4 regions of the Cytobacillus sp. Hz8 genome follow, and region 1 is predicted to be linked to each of the others. Evidence: riboswitches for the same ligand, from Rfam matches in the RefSeq annotation. Region 1 holds a riboswitch; each other region holds the start of a gene.
The links. Region 1 has a riboswitch for S-adenosylmethionine ahead of metK (methionine adenosyltransferase). Riboswitches for the same ligand answer to the same signal wherever they lie in the genome.
Positions count from the first base shown of each region.

Region 2: another riboswitch for S-adenosylmethionine. It lies ahead of mtnK (S-methyl-5-thioribose kinase); the one in region 1 lies ahead of metK (methionine adenosyltransferase).
Region 3: another riboswitch for S-adenosylmethionine. It lies ahead of ACE38V_RS11955 (methionine ABC transporter ATP-binding protein); the one in region 1 lies ahead of metK (methionine adenosyltransferase).
Region 4: another riboswitch for S-adenosylmethionine. It lies ahead of ACE38V_RS05020 (YezD family protein); the one in region 1 lies ahead of metK (methionine adenosyltransferase).

Region 1 covers NZ_JBHKFI010000009.1:23,845-32,021, reverse strand. Annotated here, with positions in the region: gene ACE38V_RS12465 (alpha/beta hydrolase) at 1-349, opposite strand, end outside; gene ACE38V_RS12460 (gamma carbonic anhydrase) at 511-1,026, shown strand; gene ACE38V_RS12455 (C39 family peptidase) at 1,210-2,085, shown strand; gene ACE38V_RS12450 (hypothetical protein) at 2,527-2,709, opposite strand; gene asnB (asparagine synthase (glutamine-hydrolyzing)) at 3,134-5,038, opposite strand; gene metK (methionine adenosyltransferase) at 5,303-6,505, opposite strand; SAM riboswitch class I at 6,787-6,978, opposite strand; gene pckA (phosphoenolpyruvate carboxykinase (ATP)) at 7,369-8,177, shown strand, end outside.
Region 2 covers NZ_JBHKFI010000001.1:518,337-526,513, forward strand. Annotated here, with positions in the region: gene ACE38V_RS02565 (2-oxoacid:acceptor oxidoreductase family protein) at 1-189, shown strand, start outside; gene ACE38V_RS02570 (thiamine pyrophosphate-dependent enzyme) at 189-2,483, shown strand; gene ACE38V_RS02575 (methyl-accepting chemotaxis protein) at 2,672-4,468, shown strand; gene ACE38V_RS02580 (methylated-DNA--[protein]-cysteine S-methyltransferase) at 4,614-5,114, shown strand; gene mtnK (S-methyl-5-thioribose kinase) at 5,191-6,366, opposite strand; SAM riboswitch class I at 6,461-6,614, opposite strand; gene ACE38V_RS02590 (carbon-nitrogen family hydrolase) at 6,726-7,514, opposite strand; gene ACE38V_RS02595 (pyridoxal phosphate-dependent aminotransferase) at 7,625-8,177, shown strand, end outside.
Region 3 covers NZ_JBHKFI010000008.1:128,249-136,425, reverse strand. Annotated here, with positions in the region: gene sufB (Fe-S cluster assembly protein SufB) at 1-83, opposite strand, end outside; gene sufU (Fe-S cluster assembly sulfur transfer protein SufU) at 143-580, opposite strand; gene ACE38V_RS11980 (cysteine desulfurase) at 570-1,799, opposite strand; gene sufD (Fe-S cluster assembly protein SufD) at 1,799-3,109, opposite strand; gene sufC (Fe-S cluster assembly ATPase SufC) at 3,128-3,913, opposite strand; gene ACE38V_RS11965 (MetQ/NlpA family ABC transporter substrate-binding protein) at 4,191-5,021, opposite strand; gene ACE38V_RS11960 (methionine ABC transporter permease) at 5,033-5,701, opposite strand; gene ACE38V_RS11955 (methionine ABC transporter ATP-binding protein) at 5,694-6,719, opposite strand; SAM riboswitch class I at 6,944-7,055, opposite strand; gene ACE38V_RS11950 (O-acetylhomoserine aminocarboxypropyltransferase/cysteine synthase family protein) at 7,210-8,177, opposite strand, start outside.
Region 4 covers NZ_JBHKFI010000002.1:383,258-391,434, reverse strand. Annotated here, with positions in the region: gene cobA (uroporphyrinogen-III C-methyltransferase) at 1-256, opposite strand, end outside; gene ACE38V_RS05050 (DUF3906 family protein) at 295-507, opposite strand; gene ACE38V_RS05045 (nitrite/sulfite reductase) at 519-2,129, opposite strand; gene cysC (adenylyl-sulfate kinase) at 2,182-2,784, opposite strand; gene sat (sulfate adenylyltransferase) at 2,796-3,938, opposite strand; gene ACE38V_RS05030 (sulfate permease) at 3,980-5,002, opposite strand; gene ACE38V_RS05025 (phosphoadenylyl-sulfate reductase) at 5,060-5,758, opposite strand; gene ACE38V_RS05020 (YezD family protein) at 5,887-6,042, opposite strand; SAM riboswitch class I at 6,139-6,251, opposite strand; gene ACE38V_RS05015 (bifunctional 5,10-methylenetetrahydrofolate dehydrogenase/5,10-methenyltetrahydrofolate cyclohydrolase) at 6,441-7,283, opposite strand; ZMP/ZTP riboswitch at 7,326-7,409, opposite strand; gene ku (non-homologous end joining protein Ku) at 7,943-8,177, opposite strand, start outside.

The DNA of each region.
Region 1 (8,177 bases):
AACATGGGGAAGATAAAATGACTCCTGCTATATTTATTTTCTCCTCCTGTAATAATCGAATCGCAATTAACCCACCCATACTATGCCCCAGCAAAAACACCGGCAGCTCAAACTGATAGGCTGCTTGAATCCAATCCTTCACTTCAATTAGATAATCCTCAAAAGAATCAATATGACCTCGCCTTGACCTTGTTGTCATTCCCTGTCCTGGAAGGTCGCCCATGATTATATGAAAGCCAGATAATCGCCACATCTCAATTAACCAACCATAGCGGCGATGATGCTCGAATGCGCCATGAATCATGACAATAACGCCCTTTGCATCACCTTCTGCTTCCCATTTCCACATCAATATCCCTCCAATGACTTTTGTAGCTCTCTATAATATACAATAAAATTGGCTATCATGCCTAAAACAAGATGTCCAACCATTGACATATTAATAGTAGGGCTCAACATACAAAAAAACATGTTAAAATAGTACTATTACGAACGGAAGGGAAGAAAAATATGCTATATCCATACCATAACAAACAACCCAAAATTGCTGATAGTGCCTTTATTGCTGATTACGTAACCATTACTGGAGATGTTACAATAGGGGAAGAGTCCAGTATCTGGTTTAATTCTGTCATTCGGGGTGACGTCGCCCCCACAGTCATTGGAAACAAGGTGAATGTCCAAGATAATTCAGTTTTGCATCAAAGCCCAAATAATCCTTTAATAATTGAAGATGAAGTAACAATTGGTCATCAGGTCATTCTACATAGCTGTATTATTCGTAAAAAAGCACTTATTGGTATGGGATCCATCATCCTCGATAATGCTGAAATTGGCGAAGGTGCCTTCATCGGTGCAGGAAGTCTTGTCCCTCAAGGAAAAAAGATTCCACCCCATTCACTTGCTTTTGGCAGACCAGCTAAAGTCGTGCGCGAATTAAATGCGGAAGATATTCAAGATATGAAACGAATTACTCGAGAATATGTCGAAAAGGGACAATTTTATAAATCCTTGCAGGAAAAATAAACATATTGGATTAGCTTTCCCTGCAAAAAAGGTTCTCTATTCTTGGATAACATTTCCACCTTAAATGACCAAAAATATAGCCGATATATGACAGGAATAATTTCAAACACAAGTTAACTATAATTCGATAAAAACAATCTTTTAACCTTTTTTATCGATTTTTTTCAATTTTAAGGTGGTGCCATGAACATATTATTAATTATTATCATTCTATTAATCCTATTATTTGCTTATTTAGTGGTTAAATTAAAAAAAGGTTCTGGAGTATTCAGTTCTTTTTCCTTATTTTTTATCGTTTTCATTATCATTATCTTTGCGTTTATTTTTGATAATCAAAAAACAGGAAGCCTAGCAGACGCAATTGATCGGATAAAAAATATGATTCATTCTCCCATTGTTGAAACGAATTCATTCTTACAAGATAATTTTCATATGTCCATTATCAAAATTGAAGATAAAGTACTGATTGATGCAGACGTGATTTCTCAATTGCCTGAGCTTCCCCGTGGTTGCGAGGTAACCTCACTCGCAATGCTGCTTAACCACGCAGGAGTGAATGTCAATAAAATGACACTAGCACAAAAAATTGAAAAAAATCCGGCAACTTATAAGGAGAAAGACGGGAAAATATATTTTGGCGATCCCAATGATGGATTTGTTGGGAATATGTATACTTTTGATGATCCTGGTCTTGGAGTCTACCATTCTCCTATTAAAAGACTAGCTGAAAAATATTTACCCCATCGCATAAAGGATTTAACGGGTTCCGATTTTGATGAGTTGAAAATCCATCTTTCTGATGGAAGACCTGTTTGGGTGATTATTAACACCAATTATCAAAAACTTCCCGATTCTTTATTTGAAACGTGGAATACGCCAAGTGGAACAATTAAAATTACCTATAAAGAACATTCCGTCCTTATTACAGGCTACGATCAGCAATACGTTTATTTTAACGACCCTTTAACAGGGGAGAAAAATCAAAAGGCTCCGATTCAGGATTTCAAAGATGCTTGGATTCAAATGGGCAGTCAAGCCATTACTTACCTGCCAAAATAAAGTGAAACTTCCATCAGTGGGGGTTTTCGACGCACAGGACGTGAAGTGTGCAGACGTCGCGATTGACGTCGCGCTTTTAGTCTGCCATTCATCCCCCACTGATGGTTAGTCACGCAGAGCCTGATTGATTTTTCTAAGGGCTGAAGCCCAAAGAAAAATCTTATTTCACTTCTCACGCTCAAGGGACGCCACATCCTGTGGCTTCGCCTGACTAGGACCTTAATCCCTCGTCGGACCTTTACGGACAGTTGATCTCCCACTTATCTTCTTCGTATTCTCATAATCTTAAAGTGGGAGTCAAAATGTCCGTTAAGAATGGGATAAATCAATTTGTATTTGTAGAAAAAATATCCGCATAAGAGTGAGTTTATTTAATTAGCGGAAACTAATAGGAGATCACCATAAGGAAGGATAGGCTCGAATTTATTTCGAGTCTTTTTCTTATGATCTAGGGCAAGTTGTATCATTAATTAGAGCATCTGATTTGAACATTTCGGTTGGTTCTCTGCTAAATGCGTTACCTACCGAGTGATTCAGTATATTATCAAGATATTCAAGCGGCTTCTGCTCGAATTCACCTTGTTTTCGAACTCCTTTTGGCTGTTTTCTTTGATTCCTGTCCATTACCGCCTCGCATTTGGACTCCTTTGGGCTGTTTTCCTTGATTTCTGTCCATTACCGCCTCGCTTTTGGACTCCTTTGGGCTGTTTTCCTTGATTTCTGTCCATTACCTCCTCGCTTTTGGACTCCTTTTGACTCTTTTCTTTGATTTCTGTCCATTACCGCCTCGCTTTTGGACTCCTTTGGGCTAGTTTCCTTGATTCCTGTCCATTACTGCCTTGCTTTCGGACTTATTTTTGATATTTCCGTGGCTCCTGTCCGAATACCTCCTCTAGCTATCATACTGCTTTTAATTTGCCCACGCCCCCTATCCACCCCATCCAAAATTATTTTCCCCCCAAACATCTTATCCAACAAAAAAAGCTGACTCTCAAAAATCTTCTACAAAGATTCTTAAAGTCAGCTTCTACACAAAATTGATTTAAGCTTAATTTTTCATTGGTTCAAGTGTTTTGTCTTGAAAAAAATCCTTTTCAAAGGAGTATTTCTTCTCGATGTATACTTGATGCCATACCATAAACATAAGCACAGTCCAAATTTTGCGGCTGTTATCTATCTTACCTTGGCAATGGTCCTCTAAAAGCCTTAAAACATATGATTTATTGATTAAATGATCGGTATTGCTTTCACGAATAATTTCTTTTGCCCAACCATTCATTTCATCCTTTAACCAATGTCGAATTGGGACAGGGAATCCTAACTTTTTCCGATTTAATACATGATCCGGGACAATGCCTTCTGCTGCTTTTCTCAAGACATATTTTGTTGTGCCATTCGCCGTTTTTAAGCTAGTTGGGATTTTCGATGCGACCTTAAATACTTCTTTATCTAAAAATGGTACACGCAGCTCTAATGAATGAGCCATAGTCATTTTATCCGCTTTTAACAAAATATCTCCACGCATCCAAGTATGGATATCAATATATTGCATCCGGTCAACTGGATCATAGCCAAGGCTTTCTTCATATAATTTTTTCGTAATATCTGTATAATTCAACTCATTTTTATATACATTTAATAATTGCTGCTTTTCAGACTCTAAGAACATTTTCGCATTTCCAATATATCTTTCTTCCATTGAAGTTAAGCCTCGTTCAATAAAGCTTTTCCCTTTCATTCCTTCAGGCATCATTTTTGCAATTAGGCGTAGAAAACCTTTGAAAATGGATGGAATTTTATTAAATACCTCTAAATCCTGTGGCTCACGGTAAATATTATAGCCTCCAAAAAGCTCATCAGCGCCTTCTCCTGATAATACGACCGTCACATGCTTCCTTGCTTCACGGGCAACAAAGTATAGTGGAACACAGGCAGGATCCGCTAATGGATCATCCATATGCCACATGATTTTTGGCACTTCATTCATATATTCCTCTGGTGAAATGACATAGCTAATATTCTCAACCCCTAATTTTTCAGCTGTTTCCTTTGCTACGTCAATTTCGCTGAATCCGTTGCGTTCAAAGCCAACAGAAAAGGTTTTTATCGCAGGATGAAATTCCTTTGCAATCGATGCAATGATGGAAGAATCAATTCCTCCAGAAAGGAATGAACCTACAGGAACGTCCGCACGCATATGCATTTTCACTGAATCAATAAGAACATCCTTAATTTCTTTGATGAAATCCTGCTCAGATTTATGAACCGGGTGGAAAGCAGCCTTCCAGTAACAGTGAATATCCATTGGCGCTCCGATTTTTTTAGTAAAATAATGTCCAGGTTCAAGCTTTGAAATACCTTCTGACATTGTCATAGGTTCAGGAACAAATTGATAAGTTAAATAATGCTGCAAAGAGTCATAATTGATGACATCATTTTCAAGGGCAAGCAAAATACTTTTCTTTTCAGATGCAAAAAAGGTTTGCTCTCCATTGTCATAATAGAAAAATGGTTTAATTCCAAATGGATCCCTTGCTCCATATAAGCTTTGCTCCTTTTTATCCCAAATGATAAAAGAAAACATTCCTCTTAGCTTTTCTGCCGTTTTTTCTTTAACATGGCTATATAAAGCGATAATGACCTCTGTATCTGAGCTAGTCTCAAAGGTTAAACCCTCTTTTAAAAGCTCTTCTCTAAGTTCAACATAGTTATAAATTTCTCCGTTAAAAATAATCCAATACCGTTCATTTTCATAAGTAAGCGGCTGATGTCCGCTCTCAATATCAATAATGCTCAAACGGCGGAAACCAAACTGAATGTGATCATCATAGAAATATCCGTCATCATCAGGGCCACGGTGAGTAATAATCGTATTCATATTTTCAAATAATTGTTTTTGTTCATCACGATAGTCTTGTGCCTTCTCGTGCACACATCCAATAAAACCGCACATATGTAATACCTACTCCATTTCTTACTATATTAAAGAAGGAATTACTCCCTCTTAACATATTGCTTTTTTAAAAATATACTCTCTAATACTACCACTATTTATTTTAAAATGGCACTAGGAATGCAGAAAAGACAGTGGAAAATTAATGGAATTATTATGGGATATAACCAATTCTTTTGAAAAATAAACCTTTTGTCATATTTTAGACGAAAAAGGAAAATGGGAGTTACACGATTCTGTAACTCCCATTAATATTATAGGAAATTATTGATTTAATGCTTGTGCTTTTAACGCATCGGCTTTATCTGTTCTTTCCCAAGGTAGATCAAGATCATGACGTCCGAAATGACCATATGCAGCAGTTTGCTTATAAATTGGTCTGCGTAAATCTAGCATCTTGATAATTCCAGCTGGGCGAAGATCAAAGTTTTTGTTTACCACATCAATTAATACATCTTCCGTTACTTTACCCGTTCCAAATGTATCAATTGAAATCGATACAGGCTTCGCAACCCCAATGGCATAAGCAAGTTGAACCTCAACCTTATCAGCAAGTCCAGCAGCTACGATGTTTTTCGCAACATAACGTGCAGCATACGCAGCTGAGCGGTCTACTTTTGTTGGATCCTTACCAGAGAATGCGCCACCGCCATGACGAGCATAACCACCGTATGTATCAACTATGATTTTGCGTCCTGTTAAGCCAGCATCTCCTTGAGGTCCACCAATGACAAAACGACCAGTCGGGTTAATGAAGTATTTTGTATTTTCATCAATGAGTTCTTTTGGAACGACAGGATTGATGACATGTTCTTTAATATTGCGTTGAATTTGTTCTAAACTAATTTCAGGATGATGCTGAGTAGAAATAACAATTGTATCGATTCGAACTGGTTTGTTATTTTCATCATACTCAACTGTCACTTGTGTTTTTCCATCAGGACGTAAATATGGAAGAATATCATCTTTACGAACCTCAGTTAAACGATGAGATAATTTGTGAGCAAGGGAAATTGGAATTGGCATAAGCTCTTTTGTTTCATTACATGCAAAACCAAACATTAATCCTTGGTCTCCAGCGCCAATCGCTTCGATTTCCTCATCTGTCATTTGACCTTCACGAGCTTCTAAAGCTTTATCCACTCCCATGGCAATATCAGGTGATTGTTCATCAATAGAGGTAAGGACCGCACAAGTTTCAGAGTCAAAACCATATTTTGCACGAGTATAACCAATCTCTTTGATTGTTTCACGAACAATTTTGGGGATATCTACATATGTAGAGGTTGTAATTTCACCTGCAACTAGTACTAAACCAGTTGTAACAGATGTTTCAGCAGCGACACGAGCATTTGCATCCTTCGCTAAAATCGCATCTAAAATCGCATCAGAAATTTGGTCACAGATTTTATCCGGATGACCTTCAGTAACTGATTCAGAAGTAAACAAACGACGTTTTGTTGACATCTGATTTCCTCCTTATTTATCAAAAATAGAGCCTTTCATCCGCTCTTTCTTTCTTTGATACGGTACTCATTCCCTAAGTAGTATGGAATAAACAGGGAGTTTTTATTATCGAATCATAAGAAATGGATAGGACTATTCCAGTATGCCTGATGTATACCCATTCTACCTTATATGAATAAGGAACTCCCATTTAGTTGTTAAAAGATCGCGTTTCAAATGCAATATAAAAAACCTTCCCATATTGAGGAAAGGTTTGAAAGCAAAGTGATTTGCGCCTTTCACTCTTATCGTTCAAGGACTGAATCCTTGCCTCAGGTTAGCACCTTTGCTTAAAATGCCCTAAAAAATAACGATTCATTTACACATTTTTCATCCCGTAAACAAAAGGTTCAGTATCATTTTTGGACAATTTAATCGTTAAGCAGGTTGCTGGGTTTCATTGGGCCTGTCCCTCCACCAGCTCAGGATAAGAGAGTATCCGTTCAATTCAAAATGATATCCTATTGTAATAAGCTATGTCAATGAATTTCTTAATAAAAAAACAGATTGATTATCTCCTTTTTAAGAGTTTCGCTTTAAATCTTCAATGTTAAATGAAAGTAAACCTCCTCAGGCCTTGATATAACTAGTTCTCCCTTTAAAATAATTCATTTTTCCTTAAAAAAGTTAGTTTTGATTATCAGTTTAAAAAACGTGAAAAAAGGGTTATTTTTTTAAATATTTTAAACAAAACAAATTGTTACAATTTTGTAACAATACACGAAAAGTTCAATAAATTAGTATAGATTATTTGTTTAAATGTGTTATACTATTTACGAGATGCATTCACTTTCAAATAAATGGAAAAGGAAGGTATTCATCATATGAATTCAGTCAAATTATCTAACCAATTAAATGAATTGTTAAAGGGGAGTAACATTCAGATTCAGTTATCCGTTCCACAATTAGTGGAAAAAGTTTTAAGCCGAAAAGAGGGATCATTATCATCAACAGGAGCCATTTGTGCTACTACTGGAAAATATACAGGGCGCTCTCCTAAAGATAAATTTATTGTTGAGGAACCTTCTGTAAAAGATAAAGTGGATTGGGGAAGTGTAAACCAACCTGTATCTGAAGAGGTATTTGATCGCCTTTATAATAAAGTCATTAATTACTTAAAAACGAAGGAAGAGGTGTTTGTCTTTAAAGGCTTTGCAGGTGCTGATAAAGAATTCCAACTTCCAATTCAAGTCATTAATGAATATGCTTGGCATAATCTATTTGTTCATCAATTATTTATTCGCCCAACAGAAGAAGAATTGTTGACACATACTCCAGAATTTACGGTTATTACAGCACCAAACTTTAAGGCTGATCCTCAAGTTGATGGCACGAAATCAGAAACCTTTATTATGATTTCTTTCGAACGCCGTACGGTCATCATCGGTGGTACCGAATATGCTGGTGAAATGAAAAAATGTATTTTCTCAGTGATGAACTATCTCCTACCTGAACGTGGGGTACTTTCTATGCATTGCTCTGCAAATGTTGGACGAGAAGGCGATGTCGCTTTATTCTTTGGTTTATCCGGCACAGGTAAAACCACTTTATCAACAGATCCAAATCGCCGATTGATTGGGGATGATGAACATGGCTGGTCATCTAATGGCGTGTTTAATATCGAGGGCGGCTG
Region 2 (8,177 bases), on a different contig from region 1:
GGGGAAGATAAGCGAGGCAGAAAGCAAATGTTCTTAAAAGGCATCGATTATCAATATTGTAAAGGTTGCTTGAAATGTGTTGAGGCTTGTCCAACAAGTGCTTTAGGAGATCTCCGTGAAATGCTTGGATATGCAGAAGCACATAGAGTGAAGCAAAACTTTCCTTATGTTACAGGAGGGGTTCGGTAATGGCAATAATGGAACAAGAATTACAAAACAACAAAATCGCAGAACAAATTACGACATTTGAGTCAGGTAATGAAATGGCTGCTACAGCTGCAGCACAAATCAATTATCATATTATGGGTTATTTTCCAATCACACCTTCAACAGAGGTTGCCCAATTTCTCGATCAAATGAAAGCTCGCGGGGAGCATGATATTAAACTTATAGCTGCTGATGGCGAACATGGCTCTGCAGGTATTTGTTACGGAGCTGCAGCAACAGGAGCCCGTGTGTTTAATGCGACAAGTGCGAATGGTTTCATGTTTATGCTTGAACAGCTCCCTGTTCAAGCAGGGACTCGTTTTCCAATGGTGATGAATCTTGTTACAAGAGCTATTAGTGGTCCGCTCGATATTCGTGGCGATCACTCAGATTTATATTTTGCTTTAAATACCGGCTGGGTCATCTTAACGGCAAGAACACCGCAAGCTGTTTATGATATGAACATCATGGCATTAAAAATTGCTGAGCATTCCAAGGTGCGTTTGCCAGTGATTGTGGCCTATGATGGATTTTTCACTTCTCACCAAAAACGAAAAGTAAATTACTTTAAAGATCGTAAAGTGGTGCAAGATTTTGTAGGGGAATGTCCAACAGATTACAATTTTGCCCGTGATCTTAAAAAACCGGTTACCATTGGGGCTCATATGAACGGGGAAGCATTAATCAATAACCACTTCCAACAATCAGAAGCGATGTATGCTGCAGGTGTTGTGTATCAAGAAGTGGCGGCGGAATACGCGAAACTTTCCGGAAGAAATTATCAAGTGTTAGACTTATATAAAATGGAAGATGCAGATGTTGCGTTATTCCTTCTAAATTCAGCTGCGGAATCAGCCAAAGATGTAGTTGATAAGCTTCGAGAAAAAGGAATTAAAGCAGGTATTATCAGTCCTAATATCATTCGTCCATTCCCAGCAAAAGAAATCAGAGAAGCTTTAAAAAATGTGAAAGCCTTATTAGTTGGAGAACGTGCCGATTCTTATGGTGCTAATGGTCCTAATTTAACCCATGAGGTGAAATCTGCACTGCAAGAGGATAAAAATAATCAAACCATTGTCTTAAGTAGAGTCTTTGGTCTTGGCGGTAAAGATTTTTATGCGGATGACGCTGAAAACTTCTTTAATATGGCGATTGATGCAATGGAAAAAGGATTTGCAGCAAAGCCGTTCGATTATTATGGTCATGTCCCAGGAGATCCAGAGAAAGTATTAAAACCTGTCATTCAACCTCAATCAGGTGATGCCTATAAGACGGGTTTAATTCAAGTTACAATGGATGAAGAAACCAATAAATTAAAGGTGAAGATTCCACCATTAAGAGCGCTTACTGAAAAACCAAAACGTTTAGCGTCTGGTCATGGAGCTTGTCCTGGCTGTGGCATTTTCCCTGGATTGGAATTGTTCTTCAAAGGGATTGAAGGGGATGTTGTTGTATTATACCAAACAGGCTGTGCCTATGTAACAACGACTTCTTATCCATATTCATCCCATAAACAAACGATGATTCATAATTTATTTCAAAATGGAGCTGCGACCTTATCTGGAACGGTAGAAGCCTTCCTTGAATTGAAGCGCCGTGGAGAAATTGAAGTATCAGAGGATGCAACATTTGTGATGATCACGGGTGATGGAGGAATGGATATTGGCATGGGTTCTGCTCTAGGTACTGCCTTGCGAAATCATAAGCTCATCATGCTTGAGTATGATAATGAAGGGTATATGAATACAGGATCCCAAATGTCCTACTCTACACCATTAGGCCATATGACAAGTACGACAAGTGTCGGGAAAACGCAAAAGGGTAAAGCATTCCATCACAAGGATACCGCTCAAATTATGGCAGCATCCAATATTCCTTACGTCTTTACAGGAACGGAAGCATTTCCTCAAGATCTTGTGAAAAAGGCAGCCAAAGCTCAATGGTATGCGCAAAATGTTGGTACTGTTTATGGGAAAATCTTAATCACTTGTCCACTAAACTGGAAATCAGAAGATCGTTTTGGCGGAACCATCATGGAAGCTGCCGTTAACTCATGCTTCTTCCCGCTTTATGAGGTTGAACAGGGAATCACGACGATTACCTATGATCCTGAAGCGAAAAAGAAGAGAATTCCTTTGACAGATTGGCTAAAATACATGGGAAAAACAAAACATCTTTTAAAAGAAGAAAACAAGGAAATATTAGATGATTTTGGTTCAGAAATTGAAAAGAGATGGCAACGATTAAAAGCAAAAAGTGAAAATCCACTTCTATAAAAGCGAGTTTATACAATCATTAAAAAGGCTGATCATATAGGATCAGTCTTTTTAATGATATTTTTTAACATTATGATAATTCAAAACATTTTTTCTTCTCCAAAATTACTTAATTTTCTAGTATAATAAATCTTAATCTAATTACATATTTTTTGAAATAAATGAAAATTAAAACAGGGGGGAAAGAATTGAAAAGGATTTTTCAATCAAAGTCTCATCAATCAAAAGAGAAAAGTAGTAAAAGTCGTGATAATAAAAGAACTTTTTCCTCTTTTCTATCCCATAATCGTTTATGGCTAAAATTAAGGCTTGGCCAAAAATATGGGGTTGCTCTTATGTTAACTATTGGTTTATTTACTATTTCTACATTGATTACATTTCTTTTGCTGACGATAGCAAATGCCAAGATGGAGGATGTCCGAAATACGGGGGAAAAGGCAGTTGCTATTACTGAAGCTGCAGCTGTATTTCATAATAAGGGTAGCATTATCGGCACCTATATCATCGATTCAAAATCAATTTATCTAGATAAATTTGATCAGGTGACGAAACAATTTGATGAGATTAAAAAAGAGCTTCAACCGAAATTGACTACGGCGGAATCCAAGGAAATCTTACAAAAAATTGATGCGTATGACCAAAAAATCACTTCTGTTTTTATTGATGATATTAAACCAGCCTTGCAAAATAATGAATCCTATAAAATTCGCATTGGCAAAGAGCAAGTGGATAATATTGTCTCGCAAACAGATAACAGTATTGATGAGCTTCAAACAACTTTTAAAACAGAACAAAAGGAAGCAATCTCTTCTGCCAAGTCTAGTTTACTCATTGCTATTATCGTCTTAATTATTTCTATTATTATTTCTTCTCTCTTAGGGATTTTAACAATTCTTTTAATTGGAAAGGCTATTTCAAAAAAATTATCTAATATTGTGAGCGTTTCGAATGAAATAGCTTCAGGCAATCTGAAAGTAGATTTTGTTGAATATCGCGGAAATGACGAAATTGCAGAGTTAAGTAAGTCCACAAATGCGATGAAGGAAAGGCTCCAAGGGATGATACAGGAAATTTCTTCTGTTTCTAATTTCGTTAGTGAAAAGAGTGGAGAATTAAATGTGTCCGCTAATGAAGTGAAGGCATCAAGTCAACAAGTTGCTTCTACCATGCAGGAATTATCGGCCGGTGCAGAGGAACAAGCTACCTCCTCAACGGAATTAGCTCACATGATGGAGGATTATCTATTAAAGGTTGAAAATGCTTCAAATAGTGGCGCTTTTGTAAAACAGGTGTCAGATGAAGTGCAATCATTAACCAAGCAGGGGAACGATTTAATCAAAGAATCTCAAGATAAAATGGAAAAGATTAATGTGATCATGAAAGGGTCTGTTGACAAGGTTAAGGAGTTTAATGAAAATACAAAACAAATTTCAAAACTAGGTCAAGTTATTCAAGAAATAGCTGATCAAACAAATCTATTATCATTGAATGCGGCAATTGAAGCGGCGCGTGCTGGTGAACATGGAAGAGGCTTTGCTGTTGTGGCAGATGAAGTACGAAAACTTGCTGAAGGGGTATCTCGTTCTGTATCAGACATTACGAGAATTGTTAAGGAGATTCAGGATGATTCAAGAGATATTGTGGATTCCCTTCAGGACGGCTACAGCTCAGTTGAAGAAGGAACAAGCCAGATAGAGGTTACTGGCCAAACCTTTAGAGAAATTTATCAGTCAGTTAATAAAATGACGAATAATGTAAATGAGATAGCCTTTAATTTAAAAGAGATCTCCGATGGCTCAGAAGCAATGGATAAAAGAATTGAAAATATTGCTTCAGTCTCTGAAGAATCGGCAGCTGGTATCGAACAAACAAGTGCTTCTGTCACGCAAACTAATTTTGCGATGGAAGAAATTTCAGGCAGTGCACAAGCTCTATCCCATCTTGCCGAACAGCTGAATTCAATGATTGCCAAATTTAGATTATAATCTTTTAGGGAAGGATTCCAAAAGTCTGGCTTTTGGAATCCTTTTTTGATACCTTGAGATTGAAAAGATTAATTATCTAAATGGATTAGTTATGCAATTTCTTGATTTTCTAAAATAGAAATGTATAGGAAGGTGGAGGATTTAGATGTATAAAAGAGAATATATGATGTTTGCTTCTGAGATTGATCAGATATTTGTTGTCGCAGAAAATGAAAAAATAGTAGAAATATATCTTGGAAAAGAAGATTTCCTTAATGCGGAAATAGTAGATGAAGTAGCATATAATGAAGAAAATCCTTTGTTGAAGGAGGCGGTCAAACAATTGGAGGAATATTTTCATGGGAAAAGACAGGATTTTTCTCTTCCTCTTGAAATTCAAGGGACAGCTTTTCAACAATCAGTTTGGCAGGAGTTATTAGCCATTCCGTTTGGAGAAACAAGAAGCTATCAAGATATTGCTGTAGCGATAGAAAATCCAAAAGCAGTCAGAGCAATTGGTCAAGCTAATAAAGCTAATCATATCCCGATTATTATTCCTTGCCACCGTGTGATTGGAAAAAATCAGTCTTTAACCGGATATGCAGGGACAAGAACGGATATTAAAGAAAAGCTGCTTTTATTAGAAGGAGCTCATTATAAAAATTAAAGTTAATCGGATTCATATAATGAGAGTGGAACCTCTTTTCATTTGAAGTTCCACCTTTTTACGAAAGAATTCTGCTTTAAAGAATGTCCTTAAAAACGTCTTTAATTGAGAGATATTGTTGATGGTTTAAGATTAATTTCCTGCCAGTTTCAAGTGCCCTTCTTTTAGCTACTAATTTAGATTCTAATGTTTCAATGCTATCTAAATCAGCGACATGAGCGAGACCAATCGTACGACGGATTATTTCACAACCAGCAAATCCAATGGCATCCTTGAAGTATTTTTGTATCAGCTGTTGAAGAAATCCATTTAAATGCTGATATGGTTCAATGGATTGGGTGTTCCATAAATGGGTGAATTTCTCTTGGAATACATTCCAAAATTGCTCGATTTCCGCAAAAATTTTCTCTTTCTTCTGCTCACATGCAATAGCCTGAAATAATAGATTTGCAATCACTTGACCTAAATCAAAACCAGCTGGCCCAAAATAGGCAAATTCCGGGTCAATAATTTTGGTCTCTTCATATGAAGCGAAAATACTTCCGGTATGTAAATCCCCATGCAGCAGAGCTTCCGTTTCTGTGAGGAACTTCTTTTTTAATAGAGCAACCTGTAGCTTTAAGGGCTCATCCTCCCATAATTCTTGTGTATCGTCCTTTAATTCCTCTTCAAATTCATTTGTAGGGGTATCATAGAAGGGATCCGTAAAAATTAAATCTTCTGTAATCTTACATAAATCAGGATTGATGAATTTTGCGACTAATTCCTTTTTCTTTATTGGATTAAGACCATAATCTGATGTGAAAAATAAAGAGTTTGCTAGAAATGTTCCTAAATGATTTGCAAGATGAGGATAATTTTCTCCTTGAATTAGTCCGCTTCTGGCAATAGTCAAATGGGACAAATCCTCCATAACAGTAATTGCCAAGGCTTCATTTGTATAATAAACTTCAGGAATAAAATTGGGGGTTAATGATTTAAATAGCTTTAATGCTTCAGCTTCAATTGTTGCCCGGTTTAAAGATAATGGCCAGCTTTCTCCAACCACTTTTGCATAGGGGAGGGCTTGTTTGATGATAAGGCTCTGTCCATTTTGACGATCTGTGATATGAAAAACATAGTTGAGATTTCCATCCCCGATTTCTTGACAAACTAAATTTGCTTCCTGATTGAAGATATTCAATTTTTTGGCTAATTGTATGGCAGTTTCCTCTGTTAATGGTTCATATGTTTCTTGCTGTAATAAAGTCATCTTTATCCCTCCTGTTTATTGGAGGCCTTTTCTATTCAGCAATAGAAAAGCCTCTTTCTCATCTGAAAGAGGCTTGAAGTTCACAGCTTCGCACCTCTTATCTGTCAGAAAGATTAACTTTCTGTTGGAATTAGCACCGTGCCTTCTGGATTTCTCCGGCGCGCAAATTGCGCCCCATTTCGCAATGGTATTATAGTCGGTTGCTGGGCTTCATCGGGCCAAATCCCTCAGCCTGCTCATGATAAGAGAGTATTTTTAATATTAATACTTTTGAAAAGTATGATAACAAGATTTAAAATAAATTGTCAATTGTTTTTTTGAAATTTAGATAATTTCGGATGAGGGTATACGGACGGGATTTAATAAAACTCAGGTCTTCGATCCTCAAAAACGGGAATCGTTTCACGCACCTCTGTCACTTTATGTAAATCAATCTCCGCATATAAAATTTCCTCTGATTCTCCCGCTTCAGCAACGATTTCTCCCCATGGATCAATCACTAATGAATGACCGGCAAATTGATTGTTCGGATCAGCACCAGAACGATTTACAGCAATCACATAACATTGATTCTCAATTGCTCGAGCAACGAGGAGGGCACGCCAATGGTTTAATCTTGGCAGTGGCCATTCTGCTACAACAAACAATGCTTTTGCCCCGTTTACTGTATGAGTGCGAATCCATTCTGGAAACCGAATATCATAGCAGATACATCCTGATAATTTTTCACCGTTTAATTCAAATAGTCCATGAGAATTTCCGCTCTTTAAAAATTTATGTTCATCCATTAGTCGAAATAGATGGAGCTTACTATACTGATGCACTTCATTTCCTGCTCGATCCACAACAAGGAGGGTATTAAAGACTCCGGTTGCCGTTTTTTTCGGGATTGAACCTCCAACAAAAGCAACATCGAACTTTTTTGCCTGTTTCTTTAAAAATTGTAGCGTAGTTGTAGCTTCCTCATCACTGATTTCATCCAACCTCGTTAAATCATACCCTGTGGTCCATAATTCAGGTAAAACGACTATGTCAGGCTGAAGTTGGGCTGCCTCTTCAATTAATTTTTCTGCCCTTTTATAATTTTGGGACGGATCCCCAAATACGATATCAAGTTGAATACAAGCTATTTTTATCGTCAAAATCAAATCACCTCGAATAAAAAATACTTTACAATTTATTAATTTAGTTATATCATTTGTGACTAGTTTTTCAATACATAATTTTTAGAATAGAGAGAAAGATGGTGGGTGATGAAATGACAAAATTTCCTCAATCTGAATTGTTAAACCATTTACCAAAACAATTTTTTGCTTCTCTTGTAGGTAAGGTTAACTTTTTTTTACAAGAGGGACATGATGTGATTAATTTAGGACAGGGGAATCCAGACCAGCCAACACCAGAACATATTGTGAAAAGGCTGCAAAAAGCGGCAGATGACCCTATTAATCATAAATATTCACCGTTTCAAGGCTTTCAATCTTTAAAAAGAGCAGTGGCGGAATTTTACATGCGAGAATATCAAGTGGAAGTGAATCCTGATAAGGAAGTAGCCATTCTTTTTGGAGGAAAGGCAGGTCTTGTAGAAATTCCTCAATGTCTGCTGAATCCTGGCGATACGGTTTTAGTGCCGGACCCGGGATATCCTGATTATTGGTCAGGGGTCGCACTTGCAAAAGCGAAAATGGAATATATGCCTCTGCGAGAGGAGCATGATTTTTTACCGGATTATACGGAAATCGATGAAGAAACACTGCAACAAGCGAAGCTTATGTTTCTTAACTATCCCAATAATCCAACGGGAGCTGTAG
Region 3 (8,177 bases), on a different contig from region 1:
CCACGTTTGGATCGGAAAATGGAAACATCCTTATCGGCAAAACCATATTTATAATCACCGATTTCCGGCATTTTTTTCGCCATGTCGTGTTCCTCCATTCTTTTTACGGTAATGGAACTACAATTCCCATTTCACCGATTTTTTATTTTTGTGTATCCTTCAATGCTTTTTCCATTGCTTTCCAAGCTAAGGTTGCACATTTAATACGTGCAGGGAATTTTGATACACCTTGTAATGCTTCAATATCACCTAAATCAAGATTCTCATCATAATCATGTCCCTGCATCATTTCTGAAAAAATCTTTGATAATTGAAGTGTCTCATCGATTGGTTTCCCTTTAATGGCTTGGGTCATCATGGAAGCAGAGGAAAGGGAAATGGAACAGCCTTCTCCTTCAAATTTCGCATCCGTCACTTTTCCTTCCTCAACCTTTAAGGATAGTTGAATACGGTCTCCACATGTTGGATTATTCATGTTAATCGTTAAAGTATCGCCTTCCAGAACCCCCTTATTGCGGGGATTTTTATAATGATCCATGATTACTTGTCTATAAAGGGTATCTAGATTTTTAGAAGACATCGCTAAAATACTCCTTTGTTTTCAAAAGCCCCTCTACGAGCTTATCAACATCATTTTCTGTATTATAAAGATAAAAGCTTGCCCGAGCTGTGGCCGTTTGTTTCAACCATTTCATCAGCGGCTGGGCACAATGGTGGCCAGCGCGAACAGCAATTCCTTCTGCATCTAAAACTGTTGCAACATCGTGTGGATGCACATCGTTTAAATTAAAGGTTACAAGTCCTGCTCTCTTCGCTGGATCCTTGGGTCCGAAAATGGTTAACCCTGGAACCGCTGACAGTTTTTCAAGAGCATAGGCTGCTAGATGATGCTCATGTGCAGCAATTTGATCTAAACCTACTTCCTCAAGAAAATCAATCGCAGCACCTAAGCCGATGGCACCTGCAATTATCGGGGTACCCCCTTCAAATTTCCAAGGAAGCTCTTTCCAAGTAGAATCATATAGATTGACGAAATCAATCATTTCTCCACCAAATTCCACCGGCTCCATGTTTTCTAACAGGTGTTTCTTTCCATATAATACGCCGATTCCTGTTGGAGCACACATCTTATGACCTGAAAATGCAAGAAAATCGCAATCAAGATCTTGTACATCTATCTTCATATGCGGCACGCCCTGTGCCCCATCTACGACCATGATTGCCCCATTTTCGTGAGCAATTTTTGCGATATCCTTAATTGGGTTAATCACACCCAAAACATTTGAAACTTTTGCAATCGCTACAATCTTTGTGTTAGGTGTTATGTTAGCTCTAACGTCATCGAGTGAAATCGTTCCATCTTCCTGAAGTGGAATATATTTTAACGTAGCACCTGTAACTTTAGCGGCTTGCTGCCAAGGGATAATATTACTATGGTGTTCCATATAAGTAATAACAATTTCATCACCTTCATGCAGATTTGCTCTGGCATAGCTAACTGCCACTGTGTTAAGTGAAGTAGTGGTTCCTCTTGTAAAAATAACCTCTTCAATGGAGCTCGCATTAATAAACTTTCGAACCTTTTCACGTGCACCTTCATAGGCATCAGTTGCTCTAGTTCCTAATGTATGCACTCCGCGATGGACATTGGAATTATCTTCACGATAGTATTTATTTACCGCTTCAATTACTTGGAATGGCTTTTGTGATGTTGCTGCACTATCTAAATAAACAAGCGGATTTCCATTGACTTCTTGATCTAATATTGGAAATTGTGAGCGAATATCTTTGATATCCATTATTTCACTTTCCTTTCAATCAGTTCAACCAGTTGCTTTTTAACACCATCAATTGGTAGTTCATTTACTACTGGCGCTAAGAAACCATGAATGATTAAACGTTCTGCTTCTTTTTTTGGTATTCCTCTACTCATTAAGTAGTATAGCTGCACTGGATCGACACGTCCGACAGAAGCTGCATGCCCAGCAATAACATCATCTTCATCAATTAATAGAATTGGATTCGCATCTCCACGTGCTTTTTCACTTAGCATAAGAACACGTGATTCTTGTTGGGCATTCGATTTTGAGGCGCCATGCTCAATTTTTCCAATGCCATTAAAGATGGAAGTAGCACTATCCTTCGTTACGCCATGCTTTAAAATATACCCTTCCGTATTCTTTCCATGATGAATAATTTTCGTTGTAAAGTTTTGCGTTTGCTCACCATGCCCAACCGTTACCATTTTTGTGTCACCATATGAACCATCACCAATTAAATTGGTCGTATTTTCATAAATAGAATCACCATTATTCATAAGTCCTAGAGCCCACTCGATTCGTGAGTCTCTATTTGTGATTCCGCGGCGGTTAATATAAGAAGTCACACCTTTTGCAATGTTATCTACAGCTCCATATTGGACCTTAGCATTTGTCCCAGCAATGATTTCCGATACAATGTTGAAAACGCCAGCCGCTTGATCCATTGTAGAAACATAATTTTCAACATAGGTTACAGAACTATTATCTTCTGCCACAACTAATACATGATTAAATAGGTTTGCTTCTTGGTTGTCATGAACAAATACAGCTTGAATTGGTTGGGAGATGACTACATTCTTTGGTATATATAAGAAAACTCCACCATTATATAATGCTGCGTGAAGAGCCGTTAATTTATGTTCATCAACCTTTACTCCATCATGCATTAAGTATTTTTGTAAGAGCTCTCCATGCTCACGCGCAGCTGTAAAAATATCCACAAAAATGACGCCATTCTCTTTTAGCTCATCAGATACGGATAAATAAGTTGGGCGATTATTACGCTGGATATATAAGTTATTATTTGTTTCATTTAATTCAATTAATGTCTTAACCTCACTAGGCAATTCATTGAGGGATGAATAATCTTCACTTTTCACAATATGCCTATCAAATTGTGTGAAATTCCATTTAGCAATTTTGGTTTTATCCACTTTAGGAAGTGGCAATTCTTCAACTCTAGTTAATGCATTAAGCCTAAACTCTGTTAGCCAAGCAGGTTCGCCCATTTCTTCAGAAAATGAACGAACATGTTCAGTCTCGAATGGTAATTTTGTCTCTGTTGTCATTTTGATCCCCCTTACCCATTAAGCTTCTTGCCCAACTGTTTCGTCTTCAATACCAAGTTCCTTCTTAATCCAATCGTAGCCTTCAGCTTCTAGACGTTGAGCAAGCTCAGGACCACCTGTTTTGACAATACGACCTTGCATCATAACATGAACAACATCTGGAGTGATGTAATTTAATAGACGCTGATAGTGAGTAATAACTATGCAGCCAAAATCTTCTCCGCGCATTTCATTGATTCCATTTGAAACAACTTTAAGTGCATCAATATCAAGACCGGAATCAATTTCATCTAGAATGGCAATTTTGGGTTCAATCATCATAAGCTGAAGGATCTCATTGCGTTTCTTTTCTCCACCTGAAAAACCTTCATTTAAATAACGTTGCGCCATATCTTGATCCATTTCTAAGAAATCCATTTTCTCATCCATTTTACGGATAAATTTCATTAGAGAAATTTGATCTCCTTCTTCTCTGCGGCTGTTAATTGCTGAGCGTAAAAAGTCCGCATTGGTTACACCGCTTATTTCACTAGGATATTGCATGGCAAGAAATAGCCCCGCACGTGCTCTCTCGTCCACTTCCATTTCTAAAACATCTTTTCCGTCCAAAGTAATCGTTCCGCTAGTTACTTTATATTTCGGGTGTCCCATAATTGCAGAAGATAAAGTCGATTTACCTGTTCCGTTCGGTCCCATAATCGCGTGAATCTCTCCGCCCTTTACTTCCAGGTTAACACCCTTTAATATCTCTTTTCCTTCGATTGAAACATGAAGGTCTTTGATAATTAATGTAGATCTTGCCATAAATATTACCCTCCGTTAGTAAAGAAGTTTGTTTTGTATAAAGAAAGCTAAATAAATAGCCTATCCTTCATTCTCACTTTATTCTCATTACAATCTTATAACAAATGAAATCTGTTATCAACTCTTAAGTAGTGGAAAAGAGCCTTATTTCTGACGATTATAATGTTTCCTAAAAAAGGAAAATAATGTAGAGATTCATTTATTGGCAAAACCAAAAACAGGCTTCCTTTATAAAAAAAATAAGAGCCTACCCAATTGGATAGACTCTCTATCTCCATTATTTATTAACAGGTACAACGGCACCTTTGTACTTATCAAGAATAAAATCTTGAATTTCTTTTGAATGAAGAACCTCTACCAAAGTTTTGATTTCTGGTTTATTTTCATCGCCTTTTCTTACAACAACGACATTCACATATGGTGAATCTTTATCTTCGATTGCAATGGAATCTTTTAATGGATTTAAACCAGCATCAATGGCATAGTTTGAATTAATTAAGACAGCATCGCCTTCATTATTGTTATAAATTTGTGGTAATAAAGATGCTTCATATTCTGTATCAAATTTTAATTTTTTAGGATTTTCAGCGATATCTTTCACAGTAGCTTTAACCTTATCCACACCGTCTTTTAGCTTAATAAGTCCTTTGCTTTCAAGCAAGGTTAAAATACGGCCATGGTCTGCAACTGAATTACTCATAATAATTTTTGCCCCAGTTGGAAGATCATCTAATGATTTATACTTTTTAGAATAAATTCCGATTGGCTCAATATGAATACCACCGGCATTGACAAAGTCATAACCATTTTCAGCAATTTGTCCTTCTAAATAAGGAATGTGTTGGAAATAGTTTGCATCTAATTCTTTAGACTCTAAAGCTTGGTTTGGCAAAATATAATCTTGGAATTTTTTAATTTCTAAATCAATTCCTTTTTCCTTTAAAATTGGTTTTGCTTTTTCCAAAATTTCAGCATGAGGAACGTTTGAAGCGCCAACAACTAATTTCTTTAACTCTTTTCCGCCATCTGCTTTATCGTCAGATGTACCGCAAGCTGCTGCAACAAGGGCAACCGCAAGAACTAAAATAAGACTAAACCATTTTTTCATGTTTGACTCCCCTATCTTTTATCTAATTTTGATGTTATATAATCTCCAATGAATTGGATAATGAAAACAATAATCAGAATGACAATCGTTGCCATTAAGGTAACGTCATTTCGGCTTCTTTGAAACCCTTCTAGATAAGCTAGGTTTCCCAAGCCACCAGCACCAATTACTCCGGCCATCGCCGTGTAGCCAACTAAAGCAATGGCGGTAACCGTAATGCCTGAAATAAGAGCTGGCATTGATTCTGGTAAAAGAACCTTCCATATAATAGTGCTTGTTTTTGCACCCATGGATCTTGCTGCTTCAATAACCCCTTTATCAATTTCTCTTAAACCAATTTCCACCATTCTGGCATAGAACGGTGCTGCTCCAATAATTAAGGCTGGTAAGGCAGCATTGGCACCAATCATGGTTCCGAGTAAAAGCTTGGTGAACGGAATAAGTAAAACTATCAAAATAATAAAGGGAATTGATCTAAAAATATTGACAATGGCACTAATGAATTTATTAATCGTTATATTTTGCCAGATATTCCCTTTTGACGTTAGAAAAAGTAATAATCCTAAGATAATTCCTAAGATAAAAGTAACTAATACAGAGATCCCTGCCATGTATAGGGTTTCCACGGTAGCTGACCACATCGCTTGCCAGTCAACATTCGGAAAGAATTTCTCAAGCATTTGTCATCACCTCCACTCCCACTTGTTGAGAACGAATGTAATCAATTGCCTTCGTGATTTCTTCCTTATCTCCATCTAAATGGATATATAATGTACCATAAGAACCACTTTGTGTTTGCGAAATTTTCCCTTGAAGAATATTCACCGTCAGATTGTAGTGGCGAATAATATTGGTAATCAATGGTTGCTCTGCCGATTCCCCTATAAAGCCAAGCTGAATAACTTTACCATGAGGGTAGTTGACCAATAGGTGATCAATGGTTTCCTTTGTTTCTTCAGGTTCTGTCACCTGTTGAACGAAGCGCTTTGTTATCGATTGCTGTGGATTTTTAAATACATCCAAAACGGAACCGATTTCCACAATTTTTCCTTCCTCCATCACGGCCACACGATGACAAATCTTGCGAATAACATGCATCTCATGAGTAATAAGAACAATAGTTAGTCCTAAGCGTTTATTTATATCTACGAGGAGATCTAAAATCGAATCTGTTGTCTGTGGGTCTAAAGCAGAAGTCGCCTCATCACATAAAAGAACTTTAGGATTATTGGCTAGGGCTCTTGCAATCCCCACTCTTTGCTTTTGTCCACCACTTAATTGAGAAGGATAAGAATTCTCTCTACCTTCTAAGCCAACTAGCTTAATTAGCTCATCAACTCTTTTTTTTCGTTCAGCCTTTGAAACACCTGCAATTTCTAATGGAAAAGCAATATTTTCTCTTACAGTCCGAGACCATAGCAGATTAAAATGCTGGAATATCATGCTGATTTCCTGTCTTGCTTTTCTTAAGGCACTTCCCTTAATTTTGGAAATGAGTTTATCTGCAACCGTAACGGTCCCTTCAGTTGGTATTTCTAATCCATTGAGCATGCGAATTAGCGTACTTTTTCCTGCCCCACTATAGCCAATTACACCAAAGATCTCTCCACTATTGACTTCTAGGTTGACATCTTCTACAGCTGTAATACTACTATTTTTTGAAGAATAAATCTTTTTTACATTGCTTATTGTGATCAATGAAATCACCCCTTTATTTCCGATATTTCTGATAAAAATAGATTGATTAATAGTTATAAAGATTGTGAGCACCGTATTTAAATTTCCCAAAACGGATTTATCATCCAATTTCAATCCATTACTTTGTTTTATCTGGCTTTCGTTAATAGATTTACTTTTCCCTTATAACTAATAAAAAAACCTTTCTGCACAGATAAGCAGAAAGGCATTCATTCATGTCCTTTCTCTTATCTACCAAAACAATCATTGTTCTGTGTGAATTGGCACCATTTCAATAATCATATTGACGGTTGCCGGGTTTCATCGGGCACATCCCTCCACCTCTCTTGATAAGAGTGAATCTCATCTATATTCAATTAAGTTCTATTTCAGAAAAGTTCATAAAATTGTTACGAGACTTATCGTATCACGGAAATAAAAGGGTGTCAATGACAATTCAACTGTTTTATACTGGTAAATTCCCTAATAATTATTATATCAATATTAAAGATTAAGCCTTTGCTGCGAGACTTGTAATCCCTGTTGCCGCCCCAATCGCTTGCTCTAAATCCTCAATGAGATCGTCTGCATTTTCAATACCAATAGAAAGGCGAATGAGATCCTCAGGTACTCCTGCAGCGGCTAATCCTTCTGCATCTAATTGTTGATGAGTCGTACTTGCTGGATGTATAACAAGACTTTTTGCATCACCGACGTTCGCCACATGAGCCCATAATTCTAGATGATTAATAAATGCAGCCCCTGCTTCTCTGCCCCCTGCAATTCCAAAAACAACAACAGATCCAGCACCTTTAGGAAAATATTTATCTACAAGAACTTTATCGGAACTTGTTTCAAGGCCAGGGTAGATGATCCATGTTACTGCTGGATGTTTTTGTAAGTAATCCACAATGATCTTCGTGTTTGCGACATGTTCCTTCATTCTTACATGTAGAGTCTCTAATCCAAGGGTAAATTGAAAGGCATTTTGTGGACTCAAGGTTGGTCCAAAATCACGAAGAAGCTGAACTCTTGCTTTTGTAATATAGGCCACCGCTCCTAATGCTTCGCTATAAACAATATCGTGGTAGCTTGGGTCTGGTTCAGTAAATCCAGGGAATTTAGGTGAATTCCAATCAAACTTTCCTCCATCTACAATTACGCCACCAAGAGTGGTTCCATTTCCTAACAACCATTTTGTTGCTGAGTGTACAACAATATCAGCTCCAAATTCGATTGGTCTGCATAAGTACGGAGTTGCAAAAGTATTATCAACAATCAGTGGAATACCTGCTTCATGAGCAATATTCGCTACACCTTCAATATCAAGAACTTTTAAACTTGGATTACCAATCGTTTCAGCATAAATGGCCTTCGTCTTATCGGTAATGGCATTTTTGAAGTTATCTAAAGAATCTGGCTCAACAAGCTTTACGCTGATTCCATATTTCGGTAAGGTAACAGCAAATAAGTTATATG
Region 4 (8,177 bases), on a different contig from region 1:
TTAGACGCGTAACCACTTTTCCGTTTTGAGCATGGCGGATCAACAAATGATGGATCATTTCTTGTTTCATCGTATGATTATGAGGAAGCTTGCCGCAATAAATGAGCTCTGCCCCTTTTTTCGCATAAGTGAGTAATTCTTTATTCACAAGACGATCATATAAAATCACATCTGCTTGTTGGATGCATTTTAGCGCTTTTATCGTGATTAGCTCTGGATCACCGGGACCGGCTCCTACAATATAAACCTTCCCCATTTCATCCCTCCTTAACTTCACCATTCTTTGACTAGAAATTAGCGGTTTTCTTGCTCATAGAGAACATATCCGGTTCCGTCAGCGATTCTTCTTTTCTCATAAAGAGATAAATCAAGAATATCCGGTGTTTTTAAAAAATATTGTTCCAGTTCATACTCTACCTGTTCAAACGCTTTTTCGTCTTTATCAGCCGCAACCACCACTTTTGTTGTATATTCAGTCGTAATTACTTCAAATCGATATAAATACATGAATTCTCTCCTTATGCATGCTGAAGAATTTCATCTAAGGCCTGTTGAAGGGAGTCTATTCCCACTCGGTCCAAATAGCTGAAAAAAGTTTCATTGGGCAATTTCGTATTTTTGACGTGAATCAATAGATTTTTTATTACTGAATACAGATCATCTGCTTCAATTTTTCCTTTTAATTTTTCATTGAATTTTCCGTCATCTTGAAGTGTCCCACCGACATAGATTTCAAATGCCTCAACCATCCCTTTTTCCTTTGACTTCATTTTTATCCCCTGAAGGCCGATATCAGCGATTTGTCTTTGTCCACATGAGTTCGGACAGCCGACCATGTGGATACGAACGGGAACATCTAATGAAATCTCATGATCAAGTCGATTCGCAATTTCTCTCATTCTTTTCTTTGTTTCGACAAGGGCTAAATTACAATATTCAATGCCTGTGCAGGAAACGGAATAGCCAATAAAAGATAAAGGATTGAGATTATATTTTTGCAGGATTTTTTCTGATAAAAGGGCTTCTACCTTCTCATTTGGTATATTCGGAATAATAAGATTTTGAGAGTTACAATTTCTGATTTCCCCATTTCCAAATTTTTCGGAAAGGTCTGCAAGCTCAAGGATATCATCAGCAGTTAAGCGTCCTACCGGAATGTTTAATCCGACATAGGATAGACCAGGTTGCTTTTGCTGATGGACCCCATAGAAGTATCCAGCATTCCAGGTTTCTCTGACATCCTCTCCAGCTGCTGGAAGTTCGATGAATTCTAGTAATTTTTCCTTGAACTTTTCAGGTCCCCATTCTGCCATCAAAAATTTTAGGCGAGCATAATGGCGTTTTTCACGGAATCCATAATCACGGAATATCGTTGTTACAGCAATGGCAACCTCTTTTACTTGTTCAGGCTCTACGAAAACATCGACTTTTTGTGCAAGATAAGGTCTTGCTGATAAGCCGCCACCGATGATGAGATGAAATCCCAACTCTTCTTTTCCATCTATCACTTTTTTTGCTGGTACAAAGGAAACACAATTTATTTGTGAATTTGCCGCATTACGAACATTTGCGCTAATGGATATTTTAAATTTCCTTGGTAGATTGGAAAAATCCTCATTTTGTTGGAAAAACTCAAAGACATCCTTCACGATCGCGGTTGTATCGAATAATTCCTCTTTATCGATTCCAGCCAAAGGATTGCCGACGATATTTCGCGTAATATCTCCACAGGCACCAATGCTCGATAGACCCACACTTTCTAATCTTTTGTATATTTCAGGGATTTGATCAATAGTTAGCCAGTGAAATTGAATCGCTTGACGCGTGGTGATATCATAAACCCCTCTGCCGAAATCTTTTGCTATTGAAGCAAGGACCCGAACTTGATCATTTGTAAGGATTCCTGAAGGAACACAGACTCTCATCATAAAATATCCAGCTTCTTTTGGTCTTTGTAAATAAAGACCCGCCCATTTGAATTTATCCCATTCTTCTTTTGGAATCGAAGAAAAGCCATTTGCTGCGTAGTAAGGTATATCATTAAGGATGGTCAACCCATCTTTTTCAAGCTTCCATTTTTCCGTTGCATTTAACTTTTCAATATTTGTCCATGTTTTTGTATAAGCCATCTTATCGACTCTCCCTATTTATTTTTGCACAGAGAAAAAGCTCTTACACTCTTTAAATGCACTTTTTTTCCATTAGAAAATTGGTTAATTGCCCAACACAATCTTCAATAGAGAACACTACCGTATCTAAAATAATCTCGGCTTGAAGTGGTTCTTCATAAGGAGCACTAATTCCTGTAAAATTCGAAATTTCTTGATTACGTGCTTTTTTATAAAGTCCTTTTGGGTCTCTTCTTTCACATTCTTCAACAGAGCATTTCACATATACCTCCAAGAACTCTCCATCCTCCATAAGTTCTCTTACCACTTGACGGTCAGCTCGGTAAGGAGAGATAAAAGCAGTCAATACGATTTGCCCACTTTCTACTAATAGCTTAGAAACTTCGCCAATCCTTCGAATATTTTCTTTGCGGCTATGTTCATCGAATCCCAAATCATTATTTAATCCGTGACGAACATTATCTCCATCTAAAACAAAGGCTTGTTTTCCTTGGTCAAATAATCTCCGTGCCAAAGAATTGGCCACCGTTGACTTACCTGAAGCCGATAGTCCGGTAAACCATAATATAAAGCTGTGATGGCGGTTCTTTTCTCTTCTTTCTTCCTTCGAAATGGATGAATCATGCCAAACGATGTTTTGGATGGTTTCACTCATCTTTATCCCTCCTAATACGTCCCAACTTCTTGTTTAAGTCCATTAATCAACACTTCAACCACTTCTTTTCGGCTAAATGTGCTTGGAGGGATTTCTCCATTTCGCAGCATAGTTCTAACTTTTGTGCCAGATAAAATCACATGGTCCTTATGATCATGAGGGCAAGTTTTCGTGGTCGCCATTCCTTCGCATTTTTGGCAATAGAAGCTATGTTCAAATTTCATTGGCTTAATGCCAAGCTCTTCCTCTGTAAATTGATTAAAAATCTTTTGTGCATCATATGTTCCATAGAAATCACCAACACCCGCATGATCCCTGCCAACTATGAAATGAGTACAACCATAATTTTTGCGGACTAAAGCGTGAAAAATGGCTTCTCTTGGACCGGCATATCGCATCGCAGCTGGAAATACACCTAAAAATACGCGTTCTTCAGGATAATAGTTTTGCAGAAGAACCTGATAGCTCTCCATGCGGATATTTGCAGGAATATCATCAGATTTTGTTTCTCCCACAAGCGGATTCAAAAATAAGCCATCCACGGTTTCTAATGCGGATTTTTGGATATATTCATGTGCCCGATGAACCGGATTACGTGTTTGAAAGCCTACCACCGTTTTCCAGCTTTTTTCTGCGAAGATTGCTCTTGTTTCAATAGGATCATAGGTAAATTCGGCAAATTTCTTCTTCGGACGTTTAACTAGTGTGATCTCCCCGCCAACATAGATAGGACCACGATTGAATAATTTTTTCACTCCAGGATGAGCCAAGTCGTTCGTTCCATAAACATAAATGGCTTCTTTTTCTTTATCAGGGCGATAAATATCTTCAACCGCAAGAATCCCATATATTTCCCCTTTATAAACAAGCTGAACCTTTTCACCAAGTTTGATCCCCTTCACTTCTACTTCTTGAACAGGTAAAGTAATGGGGATGCTCCAAACCGTCCCATCCTCTAATCTCATGTTTTCAACGACCTGATTGTAATCTCTTTCATTCAAAAAACCGGTTATCGGACTATAGCCACCAATTGCAATTAGCTCTAAATCACTCAAGGCAATATTGTCGAGATTAAGTTTCCCTTCCAATGTTCGATATTCTTCTTCAGGGTTAAAAGCTTGAACCAGCTTCCCTCCATGTGGTAGTAAACTCATATTAATTCCTCCTTAATTTATATTTTTAGTAGGCTTTAGAATTAAATTCCGCCACCATCTTCATAATAGGAACGCTTTTCTTCATTCATTACTTTTAGCAATGTAAGTCCACCTAGAGTCGCGATAATAACACTTAACGGGATAATCACTGCATATATATCAATATCTAAAAAGAGCTCTACCAAAAAATAAGAAATCGTTAACGAAATCAATGGTGAGACAATCCAGATACTAAAAATCTTCTTTACAATGCTTTTTTGCAAAATACTTTTTCCGTTTTTTGCCATACCGATTCCTATGATGGAAGAAGAAGTAACTTGTGTTAATGGAACAGGCAATCCATATAATGAACTAATGATCACAAGGATAGCTCCAGTAGCTGAAATTAATATTCCTTCTGATTTTTCATAATGTGTGATCTTTTTCCCATTCGTCTCAAGAACACGTTTTCCAAGAAGTACAGCCCCAAGCGCAACAAAGAATCCACCTATCCATGTCCCCTTTCCTACAGAAAGCAGCCCAGCTGCAACCGATGGTCCAACAGCATTCGCAACATTGTTCATTCCTGCTGAAAAGGCTTCAAAAAAACCGGAAACAATTAATACATAGGTAAGGATATGATGCTCCGTCTGAAGCCCCTTGTTTTGAAAAAAGTATAGCCCCTTCCCCATTATGTAAGTGATTATAAATGCCGTTACTGGAACAAGAACCCAGAACATCATAATCGTTAAAAGCGAATGAACAAACAAGACCTTATAAGCAACCCCTACACCAACAACCGCTCCAACCGTCACTTCACTTGTTGATAGTGGAATTCCAATCAGATTTGCCAAAAACAAGGAACAAGTGGCTGATAAAAGAATGATGATAACCACCTTTGCCGTAATCATTTCCTGTGGAATGATGCCAGAACTAATGGTTTTAACGACCTCGCCACCGCCAATAACTGCACCAGTAAAAACCCCAATAGAGCAGATGATTAAAGCTATGCGAGCCTTTTTAATAGCACCAGAGCCATAAGCAACTCCCATTGATGCAGCTGCACCACTCGCACCAATATTCATTGCAAAAAACAAGCTAATAAGGATAGCACAAATATTAAACAAATCCAGTCTCCTCTCCTAGTGAAGACCGCACTCTGTCTTCCCTTTTCCTTTCCATCTTCCAGAGCGTAAATCCTCTTCATTAAAAACGGGTGCAGTACAATGAGTACAGCCTATGCTTGGGTAGCCACGGTCATGCAAAGGATTGTATGGAAGCTGTTGCTTATAAACATAGCGCCATACTTCCTTCCACGACCAATGGATAAGCGGACATATTTTAATCGATTGAAATTTAGGATCAAGATTAATAAACTCAACATTTTTTCTCGTTTCCGATTGTTCTCTTCGTAATCCAGAAATCCAAGATTTTGCATCAGTTAATGTTTCCCTTAACGAAGCGAGCTTGCGAATTCGACAACAGAGATCAGGGTTCGATTCCCATAACCTATCCCCATACTGTTCCACTTGATCTTGCAGGGTTAGTTTTGGTCTTTTCATTTCGATTTTTAATTGCGGGTATTTTTCCTTTACTCTTTCAATCGTTTCATAGGTTTCCTTAAAATGAACATCGGTATCAAGAAAAATAATTTTTGCATCCGGTTTTACCTTTGAAATTAAATCAATTAATACAATTCCCTCGATTCCAAAGCTGCACGCGTATACAATATCCTCTCCGTAATGCTTATATGCCCAGTCGAGAACATTTAGAGCACCTTTATAAGTTTCATCCACTTCAAAATCCCTGATCGGTTTTATCCAATCATTATAAGTCAGCATTTTCATCATCTCCTCAAAAATCAATTTCTCCCTAAATTTTAGAAATAAAAAGAGACGTCCTAATGAATAAGAAGATTTTTTGTCTCTTATCATTAGGACGCCTCTAGTTTTCTAGTCAGCATCCATGTTTATTTCAGCCTTACTTTCTCATTTCTTTCAATTTGGATCACTTTGCCGTCTTGGATTATGAGTGTAATAGAGCCATGCCCCATCGAATGGAGCATTTCTCTTAACTTTGGAATCACTTGATCCAATTGATCGATTTTTCCCTCATTTTTTGCCACTCGATTTCCTCCTACCTATACTTTCACTGGGCAAACTTTAAGGCAATCGCACCTGAATAAAAAAATCCTCCCATTAGGAAAGATTAGTAGGTATGTACCTTATCTTTCAAAATGAAATTACATTTTGCTGGAGTTAGCACCTTGCATTAATAAGCCTGTAGGTTGCCGGGTTTCATAGGGCCAGTTCCCTCCACCACTCTGGATAAGTAATATTATTTTATTATTCTAAATAATAACATATTTTTTTCTGAAGTCAACCCTAGTATTTCGATAGGAATTTAATTTTTTAAATTTAATCATTGAAAATAGCTGTACCTCCTCTAAATGGGTGTAGTTAAGTGACAAAAAAACACCCTTCTGCTTTTTTATCGCAAAAGGATGCTAAGAAGTTTCATATTCTATATTTGAAGTGTTCTTTCAGCTGAATCTACCGTATGCTTTAATAACATCGAAATGGTTACAGGACCTACACCACCTGGTACAGGTGTAATGGCGGATGCTTTTTCGAAGCATGAATCATAATCGACATCACCAATATTGCCTTCGTTATAGCCGGCATCGAGTACAACCGTTCCTTCTTTTAACCATTCCCCTTTAACAAAATTAGGCTTTCCAACAGCGGCTACGACAATATCTGCCATTTTTAAAATCTCTGGTAGATTTTTTGTATAAGAATGACAGGTTGTCACCGTTGCATTTTCATTAAGTAATAAAGCTGACACTGGCTTTCCTAGGATCGGACTTCTGCCAATAACTACTGCATGTTTGCCGCTAACCGAAATATCATAGTGTTCTAAAATCTTCATAATAGCGGCTGGTGTGCAAGATGGGAAAATGCCAAATCCAAGCGCAGTTTGTCCGTAACCCCAACTTGTTACACCATCTACATCCTTTTCAAGGGCAATCGCTTCAAATGCCTTCCGTTCATCAATATGACCTGGAACCGGGTGTTGTAGGAGAATTCCATGTACATTTTTATCCTCATTTAGCCCATAAATAGCATCCAATAATTGCTCTGTTGTCGTTTCTGCTGGTAAATGAATTTTTTGTGAATCAATCCCCAATCGTGCACATGCATTTCCTTTCATTCTCACATAAGTTGCTGATGATGGATCATCACCAACTAAGATCGTGACTAAAGAAGGCGTTACACCTTGTTCTTTAAGTTTGAAAATTCTCTCTTTTAATCTTTCTTTTACCGCATTTGCTACTTTGTTTCCATCTAATATCAATTTTTCCATATCTTTCACTCCCCGGAATTGGTTGAAAGAGAATAACAAACTATTCTCTGCCCAGACGACCGGCTATTTCTTTTTCGCAGCTCCCTTATGGTTGATTCCACATCGTCGTCAGTCACTGCGAACCTTCATTTTTTTTATATTCAAATAATAGCATAGAGCACATATATTTCAAACTAATATTATCAAATTGTTCGTGTTTCACTATTAAAAAAGGCTGACAATTATATCAGCAGCAAATGCTTAGATACAATCCATCAGCCTAAATCAAGTATTTGGATATGTTTTTCATTCACATGTATAACCTAAAACAACGAAAGCCCTACCTCTCTTCCGTCTTTACGGCTCCTCGACCGCGCCTACAAGAATCAGGTTCCTTAATAGTTTCTGGGAATAATGACTTTAAAGATACTGGAGTAGTGATACGTGTAAGAAGAGGTTTGTTACAAAAGTGGGTTAAAAATCTCTGGAAACACAAAACCTAAACAATCTTTAAGTGTTCAACTATTTACTTTGTTAAAAATAATTTAACATCCAAACACAAGGTATTAATTATATAACATTTTGTCGTTATCGTCAACATGAAAACCGAATGAACAATAATAATCTGCCAAACAGTACATCAAACGAACAATTTCATGTTCTGCTTGGCGATATGGAGTTCAAGCCTGTTTCCGTTCCTTTGCTTTTGTTGTTGTCCTTTTTCTTGTTTTTGTTTCTTTCACTGGCTTTGTTCGATCAATCGAAGCCTGAAGAGCAGCCATTAAGTCGGTTACATTGGACTTGACCTCTTTTTCAGCAGAAGTAACAACCTTATTTCCTGTTCGTTTCGCCTCAATTAAATCTAAGAGAGCTGTACGATAATCATCCTTGTATTTTTCCGGTTCAAATTCTGTT